Iamia sp. SCSIO 61187: one gene and its partner. The protein of the gene in region 2 interacts with the protein of the main gene of each other region in a pairwise test. Links are inferred from orthologs where the notes say so. Each region holds a gene or a part of one and is shown on either strand. Other genes may lie near its edges. The genes, in order: HC251_RS17185 and HC251_RS09275.

Region 1 (3,241 bases), 1.7 Mb from region 2 along the record:
AGGGCAGCCGCTACGACGGCGACGGCAACCTGTCCGACTGGTGGACCGACGCCGACCGCGAGGCCTTCGACCGCCTCACCCAGGCGCTCATCGCCCAATACGACGCCTTCGAGCTCGACGGGCTGCCCGACCACGCCGTCAACGGCGGCCTGACCGTGGGCGAGAACATCGGCGACCTGGGGGGCATCGGCATCGCCCTGGCCGCCTACGAGCTCAGCCTCGAGGGCCGGGAGGCACCCGTGATCGACGGGCTGACCGGCCGGCAGCGGGTCTTCCTCGGCTGGGGCCAGGTGTGGCGCACCGTCACCCGCGACGAGGAGCGCATCCGCCGCCTCGCCATCGACCCCCACGCCCCGCCCGAGCTGCGGGCCAACGTGGTGCGCAACCTCACCGAGTTCCACGAGGAGTTCGGCACGACCGAGGGCGACGGCATGTACCTCCCCGAGGACCAGCGCATCCGCATCTGGTGAGTCCTCTCGTCGCTCGTTCGCGGAGGAGCGGAGGCAGACGACGCTCGCCCGCGACCTGACCGGATCTCCCGCCGGAGATCCTCGCCCGGCGACGCCGCTGGGGGGTTCCGGGGGGTCTCCCCCCGACGAAGAGGCGTGTCGGCGAGGAACGAGCCGTCCGCCTCTGGGGCCCTCAGCGCGAGCGCAGCGAGCTCCTTCAGTTCGAGGAAGGAACCGAGCGAAGCGAGGTTCCTGACGAGAGGCCGCTAGGCCAACGCCACCATGTCGAGGAGGTCGTTGGACCAGTAGTCGACCTGCCCGTCGGGCATGTAGAGGGCCCGGTCGGGCTTGAGGGCCCGGACGAAGTCGGTGTCGTGGCTGACGAGGAGGATGGTGCCGGGCCACTCGGCGAGGGACGCGGCGACGGCGTCGCGCGACCCCGGGTCGAGGTTGTTGGTCGGCTCGTCGAGCAGGAGCAGGTTGTTGCGCCCGGCGACCAGCTGGCTGAGGGCCAGCTTGGTCTTCTCGCCGCCCGAGAGGGTCCCGGCCTCCTGGAAGACCTTGTCACCGGTGAGGCCGAACATGCCCAGCAGGCCCCGGAGCTCGGACTCGGACTGGCCGGTCGAGGCGTCGCGGAGCTGGTCGACCAGGTTCCGGTGGGGGTCGAGGCCCTCGTGCTCCTGGGCGTAGTAGCCGACGACCACGCCGAGGCCGGTGCGCACCGCGCCGGAGGTCGGCTCCTGCACGCCGGCGATCGAGCGCAGGAGGCTCGTCTTGCCGGCGCCGTTGAAGCCCATCACGACCATCCGCTCGCCCCGGCCCATGGAGAACTCCACGTCGGCGAACACGTCGAGGTCGCCGTAGGAGACCGAGAGGTCCTCGACCTCGAGCACGGTCCGCCCGGCGTGGGGCGGGTCCGGGAAGCGCACCTTGGTGACGATCTGCCGCTTCGGACCCTCGGTCGCCGTCGCCTCGATGCGGGCGATGCGCTTCTCCAGGCTGTGGGCCATGGCCGCCTTGGTGGCCTTGGCCCCGAAGCGGTCGACGATGGTCTGGAGCCGGTCGACCTCCTTCTCCCGGGCGGCCGCCTCCTTGCGCAGCCGGACCTCGTCGGCCTCGCGCTGGTGCTGGTACTGCGAGTAGGTGCCCCGGTACTCGTGGAGGGTGCCGACCTCGTCGTGGCCGCCGCGGTCGAGGTGGATGACGCGGGTGATGGCCTCGTCGAGGAGGTCGAGGTCGTGGCTGATGACGATCAGCCCACCCCGGTAGCGGCGCATGTAGTCGAGGAGCCACTCCTTGGCGTCGCTGTCGAGGTGGTTGGTCGGCTCGTCGAGGAACAGCAGGTCGCTGCCGGCGAAGAGGATGCGGGCCAGCTCGACCCGGCGGCGCTGGCCGCCCGACAGAGCCGCCAGGGGGAGGTCGAGGCGGTCGTCGGGGAGGCCGAGCCCGGCGGCGAGGCGGCGGACCTCGCTCTCGGCCTGGTAGCCGCCCTCGAGGCGGAAGCGCTCCTCGGCCCGGGTGAACCGGCTGACCGCCCGGTCGGAGGGGTCCTCCTCCATCGCCAGCCGGAGCTTCTCCATGCGGACCACGGCCTCGTCGAAGCCGCGACCGGACAGGACGTGCTCGAGCCCGGTGCGGGAGTCGGGGACGCCGTCGAGGCGGGGGTCCTGGGGCAGGTAGCCGACGCCGCCCTCGCGGCGGACGGTGCCCCGGCTGGGCTCGGCGTCACCGCCCAGGATCTTGAGCATGGTGGTCTTGCCGGCGCCGTTGCGGCCGACGATGCCGACCTTGTCGCCGGCGCGCACCGAGAACGTGATGCCGTCGAGGAGGATGGTCCCTCCGACGTCGACGCGCAGTCCGTTCACCGTGAGCACCGGTCGAGGCTGCCACGTCAGGGGCCCCGCACCAACTACCGTTTGCCCGCCATGCGGGAGCCGTCAGCCACCGGCCCCGGCGCCGCCCTCGCCCGCTGGGCGCCGCTGGTGGCGGCCGCCCCGATCCTCGTGGCGACGGTGCTCGCCCTGCGCGAGGGGTGGACGCCGACCAGCGACCAGGCCGGCCAGGTGGCCCGCATCGCCGACGTCTTCACCCGGCGCACCCCGTTGGTCGGCCCCTACTCCCGCGAGGGCTGGTCGCACCCGGGGCCGCTGGTGTTCTGGGTCACGGCCCCGGGGTACCGGCTCCTCGGCCCGGCCGGCATCATGGCCACGATCGGACTGGTGAACGCCGTCAGCGCCGCCACCGCCGTGGCCCTGGCCCGACGGGTCGGTGGGGCCGCCCTGGCCCTCGCCGTCACGGGCGGCCTCCTGGTGGCCGAGGCGGCGATCGAGGCCCACGGCCTGGTCGACGTGTGGAACCCCTACGTGGGCACGATCCCCCTGCTGGTCGCCCTGCTGGGCCTCCTCGCGGTGGCCTTCGGGACCGACGGCGCCCTCCCCGTGGTCGTGGTCGCGGCGTCGTGGGCGCTCCAGTCCCACCTCGGACCCGTCCTCGTCGTCCTCGCCGCCACCGCCGCGACGGTGGCGATCCTGGCCGTCCGCCGCCACCGCCCGTCGGGGCGGTGGCTCGCGGTGGCCGTGGGCGTCGGGCTGCTCCTGTGGTCGGGGCCCATCGTCGACCAGCTGACCGCCGACCAGGGCAACCTCAGCGCCATGGTCGACTACCTGCGGTCGCCCCAAGAGCTCCAGGACACCTCGATCGCCCTGGACGTGACCGCCGACCACCTGGGGATCGTCCCCGCCTGGGCCGGGGTGGGCGGGGCCGGCTCGCTCGCCGGCGACCCCCGTCCCTGG
Region 2 (4,705 bases):
CCTCGTCGTCGGTGCCCACCAGGCCGCAGTCGGTGTGCGGCATCAGGAGCACCCGGCTGCCGCCGAGGAGGTGGACGGCGAGCACCAGCGACCGCAGGGCGTTGTCGGTGATGCGGGCGCCGGCGCTGCGGATGATCTTGGCGTCGCCCGGGGCCAGCCCGAGGACCGCGAGCGGATCGATCCGGGTGTCCATGCAGGTGACGACGGTGAGGCCCCGGGCGGCGTAGCCCTCCAGGCCCTCCAGGGCGAAGCGCTCGGCGTAGGCGGTGTTGCCCGCCCAGACGTCGGCGAAGGGATCGGCGTCGGGGGTTGCGTCGGCCATGGCAAGAGGATGGCCCGACCCGTGGTCAGGGGCGAAACCGAGAACGGGGGGCGCTCGGTAGGGTTGCAGGCGATGTCTGAGGAACCAGCGCCGCCGTCCGACACCCTGGGCCCCAACGCCTGGCTGGTCGATGAGATGTACGAGAGCTACACCGAGGACCCGTCCTCGGTGAGCGAGAGCTGGCAGGAGTTCTTCTCCGGCTACACCCCCACCGGACCGGGCGGCGCCACCGCGTCGCGCCCCGCCACCAACGGCGACGCCGGCTCGTCGCCGGCGGCCGCCTCCGCCGGTGCCGGCCAGACCAGCGAGCAGGCCGACCCGGTCGCGGCCCCGGCGGCGGGCACGGCCCGGACCCGCGAGTCGAAGGCCAAGGCCGAGGCCACGGGCCCGACCTCGGGCGACGGCGGCGCCACGGCGAAGGCCAGCGCTCCCTCGGGCGCCCCGACGGCGCCGACCGAGGGGGGCAAGGCCGAGGAGGCGCCCAAGGCGACGAAGGAGGCGCCCAAGGGCAAGGACGCCACCGGGTCCGACGAGGAGCCGCCCGGCGAGCCCCTCCGCGGCGCGGCGGCGCGCATCGTCGCCAACATGGAGGCCAGCCTCGAGGTCCCCACCGCCACCAGCTTCCGCGAGGTGCCGGCCAAGCTCCTCGAGGTCAACCGCAAGGTCATCAACGGCTACCTGTCGCGCACCCGGGGCGGGAAGGTCAGCTTCACCCACATCATCGGCTACGCCGTCGTCCGCGCCATCGCCGACTCGGTCCCGGCCATGAACAACACCTACGTCGAGGGCCCCGACGGCAAGCCCCGCAAGGTCACCAACGACGAGGTGAACCTCGGGCTCGCGGTCGACATCGAGAAGAAGGACGGCTCCCGCACCCTCATGGTGCCGGTCATCCGCGACGCCGCCGGGCTCGACTTCGCCGGCTTCTGGGCGGCCTACGAGGAGCTGATCCGCAAGGTCCGCACGAACAAGCTGACCCCCGACGACTTCGCCGGCGCCACCGTCACCTTGACCAACCCGGGCACGATCGGCACGGTCCAGTCCGTGCCCCGCCTCATGCCGGGCCAGGGCGTCATCGTCGGCGTGGGCCGCCTGGACTTCCCGACCGCCTTCCAGGGCGCCGACCCCGAGGCCCTGGCCGACCTGGGCGTGTCGAAGGTGATGACGGTGACGTCGACCTACGACCACCGCATCATCCAGGGCGCCGAGTCGGGGCTGTTCCTCAAGCGCATCCACGAGCTGCTGATGGGCGACGGGGACTTCTACGACGGCGTCTTCCGCTCGATCGGGGTGCCGTACGAGGCCGTCAAGTGGCTCCAGGACACCAACCCGGTGGACAAGGAGGAGTCGACCCTCCAGAAGCAGATCCACGTCCAGACCCTGATCAACATGTACCGGGTGCGCGGCCACCTCATCGCCGACCTCGACCCGCTGGCGGCCAAGGAGCCGCAGATGCACAGCGAGCTCGACCCGGCGACCTACGGGCTGACGATCTGGGACCTCGACCGCGAGTTCCTCACCGACGGCCTCGCCGGCAAGCCCAAGATGACCCTGGGCGACATCCTCGGCGTGCTGCGCAACGCGTACTGCCGTCGCATCGGCATCGAGTACATGCACATCCAGGAGCCCGAGGAGAAGGCCTGGATCCAGGAGCAGGTCGAGGGGGCCTCGACGTTCCTTCCGCCCGAGGACCAGCGCCACATCCTGGGCCGGGTCAACGCGGCCGAGGCGTTCGAGAAGTTCCTCGGCACCAAGTACCTGGGCCAGAAGCGCTTCGGCATCGAGGGTGCCGAGTCGGCCATCCCGATCCTGGACGCCATCCTCGAGCAGGCGGCCCAGTGGGCCCTCCACGGCGCCATCATCGGCATGGCGCACCGGGGCCGGCTCAACGTGCTCACCAACATCGTGGGCAAGAGCCTCGACAAGCTCTTCACCGAGTTCGAGGGCTACATCGACCCCGAGTCCACCCAGGGGTCGGGCGACGTGAAGTACCACCTCGGCCAGCGGGGCACCTTCAAGTCGCGCCACGGCCACGAGATCACCGTCGAGCTGGCGGCCAACCCCAGCCACCTCGAGACCGTCGACCCGGTCGTCGTCGGCATGGCCCGGGCCCGCCAGGACGAGATCAACGACCCGCGGGCGTTCTCGGTCCTGCCCGTCCTCGTGCACGGCGACGCCGCCTTCGCCGGCCAGGGCGTGGTGGCCGAGACGCTCAACCTGTCGAGCATCAAGGGCTACCGCGTCGGAGGCACCATCCACCTGATCATCAACAACCAGCTGGGCTTCACCACCCCGCCGGACTCGGCCCGCTCGTCGGAGTACTGCACCGACGTGGCCAAGATGGTCCAGGCCCCGATCTTCCACGTGAACGGCGACGACCCCGAGGCGTGCGTCCGGGTGGCCCGGCTGGCCTTCGACTACCGCCAGCGGTTCCGCAAGGACGTCGTCATCGACATGGTCTGCTACCGCCGGCACGGCCACAACGAGGGCGATGACCCCAGCTACACCCAGCCGCTGATGTACAAGCGGATCGACGCCCGCCGCTCGGTCCGCAAGCTCTACACCGAGGCCCTCGTCCGCCGGGGCGACATCTCGATCGAGGAGGCCGAGGCCGCCCTGGACGACTTCTCCAAGAAGCTCGCCGGCGCCCTCGAGGAGACCCGCTCCCACGCCCCCGAGGGCGAGGTGCGGGCCAAGCCGCCGGCGCCCGCCCGGGGCGTGCTGCCCCACGTCCAGACCGGTGTGCCCTCCGAGACGATCGACCGGATCTACCGGGGCCTGTCGACCCAGCCCGAGGGCTTCACCGTCCACCCCAAGCTGGCCAAGCAGTTCGTGGCCCGCGACAAGATGTTCGAGGGCGGCGAGGTCGACTGGGCCCTGGCCGAGGCGCTGGCCTTCGGGTCGCTGCTGCTCGAGGGCACCAACATCCGCCTCGCCGGCCAGGACTCCCGGCGCGGCACCTTCTCCCAGCGCCACAGCGTCCTCGTCGACTACGAGACCGGCGCCGAGCACGCCCCGCTCGCCTACCTCGACCCCGACCAGGCGAAGATCTGGATCTACGACTCGCTGCTGTCGGAGTACGCCGCCCTGGGCTTCGAGTACGGCTACTCGGTCATCTCGGCCGAGAAGACGCTCGTGCTGTGGGAGGCCCAGTTCGGGGACTTCATCAACGGCGCCCAGATCGTCATCGACCAGTACTTCTCCGCCGCCGAGGACAAGTGGGGGCAGCGCTCGGGTCTGACCCTCCTGCTGCCCCACGGCTACGAGGGCCAGGGCCCCGAGCACAGCTCGGCCCGCATCGAGCGGTTCCTGACGCTCTGCGCCGAGGACAACATGCAGGTCTGCAACGCCTCCACGTCGGCGCAGTACTTCCACCTGCTGCGGCGGCAGATGCACCACGACATCCTCAAGCCGCTGGTGATCTTCACCCCGAAGTCGCTGCTGCGGGCCAAGTCGGCCCGCTCGTCGGTGGGCGAGCTGTTCAACGGCTCGTTCGAGGAGGTCCTCGACGACACCTCGGTCACCGAGCCGGACGCCGTCAAGCGGCTGGTGTTCTGCTCGGGGAAGGTCAGCCACGACGCCATCGCCCGGCGGGACGAGCTGGGTGCCCCGGCGGCGGTGATCCGGGTCGAGCAGCTGTACCCGTTCCCGCGGGCCCGCATCCGGGACCTGCTCCAGCGGTACGGCTCGATCGACGAGGTCGTGTGGCTGCAGGAGGAGCCCGACAACATGGGGCCCCGCTCCTTCGTGGGCGAGCGGCTGTGGCCCCTCGTGCCCGAGGGCATCAAGTACCGCGAGGTCTCCCGGGTGGGGTCGGGTTCCCCGGCCGGCGGCAGCCACGCCATCCACGTCCAGGAGCAGGACGAGATCCTGACCCGGGCCTTCGACGGCCTGTAGCGACGTGCCCGTCCCCGGCGGCGAGGGCGCGCGCCGCGAGCGCACCGGACCGGTCGAGGTGCGGCCGCCGCGCGGGCCCGCCGAGGTCATGGGGTTCGTCGCCGCCGGGAGCGCGGCGATGGCGGTGGCCGGGATCGCCACCGGGGCCGTCCTGCTCGGTGTCGTCGCCCTGGCGAGCGTCGCCTGGCTGGCCTCGCTCACCTACGTCTCGCTGACCGGTTGGGCCCGCGCCGACGCCGAGGGCGTCACCGTGCGGTGGGTGCGGAGCACGGTCGCCGTGCGCTGGGCCGAGACGGCGTCGATCGAGGTCGACCGGGGCGGGCCGCACGGCGCGCTGCGTGGCGTCGACGTCGTGCGCCACGACGGCGCCGCCGCCCGCTGGGCCCCCTGGTACCCGTTCCTCTGGTACGCCCACCGCTCCGTCGCCGCCAGCATCGACGAGCTCACGGCGCTGGCGGGCGAGCACGGTGTGCCCGTCTCGGTCGT

What was found.
Region 1: the proteins of HC251_RS09275 (region 2) and HC251_RS17185 interact in binary tests that used the Escherichia coli proteins (3 or more experiments, as listed by UniProt). The link is inferred for Iamia sp. SCSIO 61187 from one-to-one orthologs.

The regions. Positions count from the first base shown.
Region 1 is NZ_CP050948.1:3,606,325-3,609,565, forward strand. What follows is about bases 20-2,958. They hold HC251_RS17185 (ABC-F family ATP-binding cassette domain-containing protein), read right to left. Parts: upstream 2,324-2,958; coding sequence 716-2,323; downstream 20-715. Other genes in these bases: HC251_RS17180 (M13 family metallopeptidase), read left to right, coding at 20-470; HC251_RS17190 (hypothetical protein), read left to right, coding at 2,375-2,958. Also shown: more of HC251_RS17180, read left to right, coding at 1-19; more of HC251_RS17190, read left to right, coding at 2,959-3,241. UniProt on the Escherichia coli protein: Genetic data indicate it may be involved in ribosome assembly or function.
Region 2 is NZ_CP050948.1:1,921,900-1,926,604, forward strand. What follows is about bases 17-4,419. They hold HC251_RS09275 (multifunctional oxoglutarate decarboxylase/oxoglutarate dehydrogenase thiamine pyrophosphate-binding subunit/dihydrolipoyllysine-residue succinyltransferase subunit), read left to right. Parts: upstream 17-394; coding sequence 395-4,219; downstream 4,220-4,419. Other genes in these bases: HC251_RS09270 (carbonic anhydrase), read right to left, coding at 17-322; HC251_RS09280 (hypothetical protein), read left to right, coding at 4,224-4,419. In the rest of the region: more of HC251_RS09270, read right to left, coding at 1-16; more of HC251_RS09280, read left to right, coding at 4,420-4,705. UniProt on the Escherichia coli protein: E1 component of the 2-oxoglutarate dehydrogenase (OGDH) complex which catalyzes the decarboxylation of 2-oxoglutarate, the first step in the conversion of 2-oxoglutarate to succinyl-CoA and CO(2).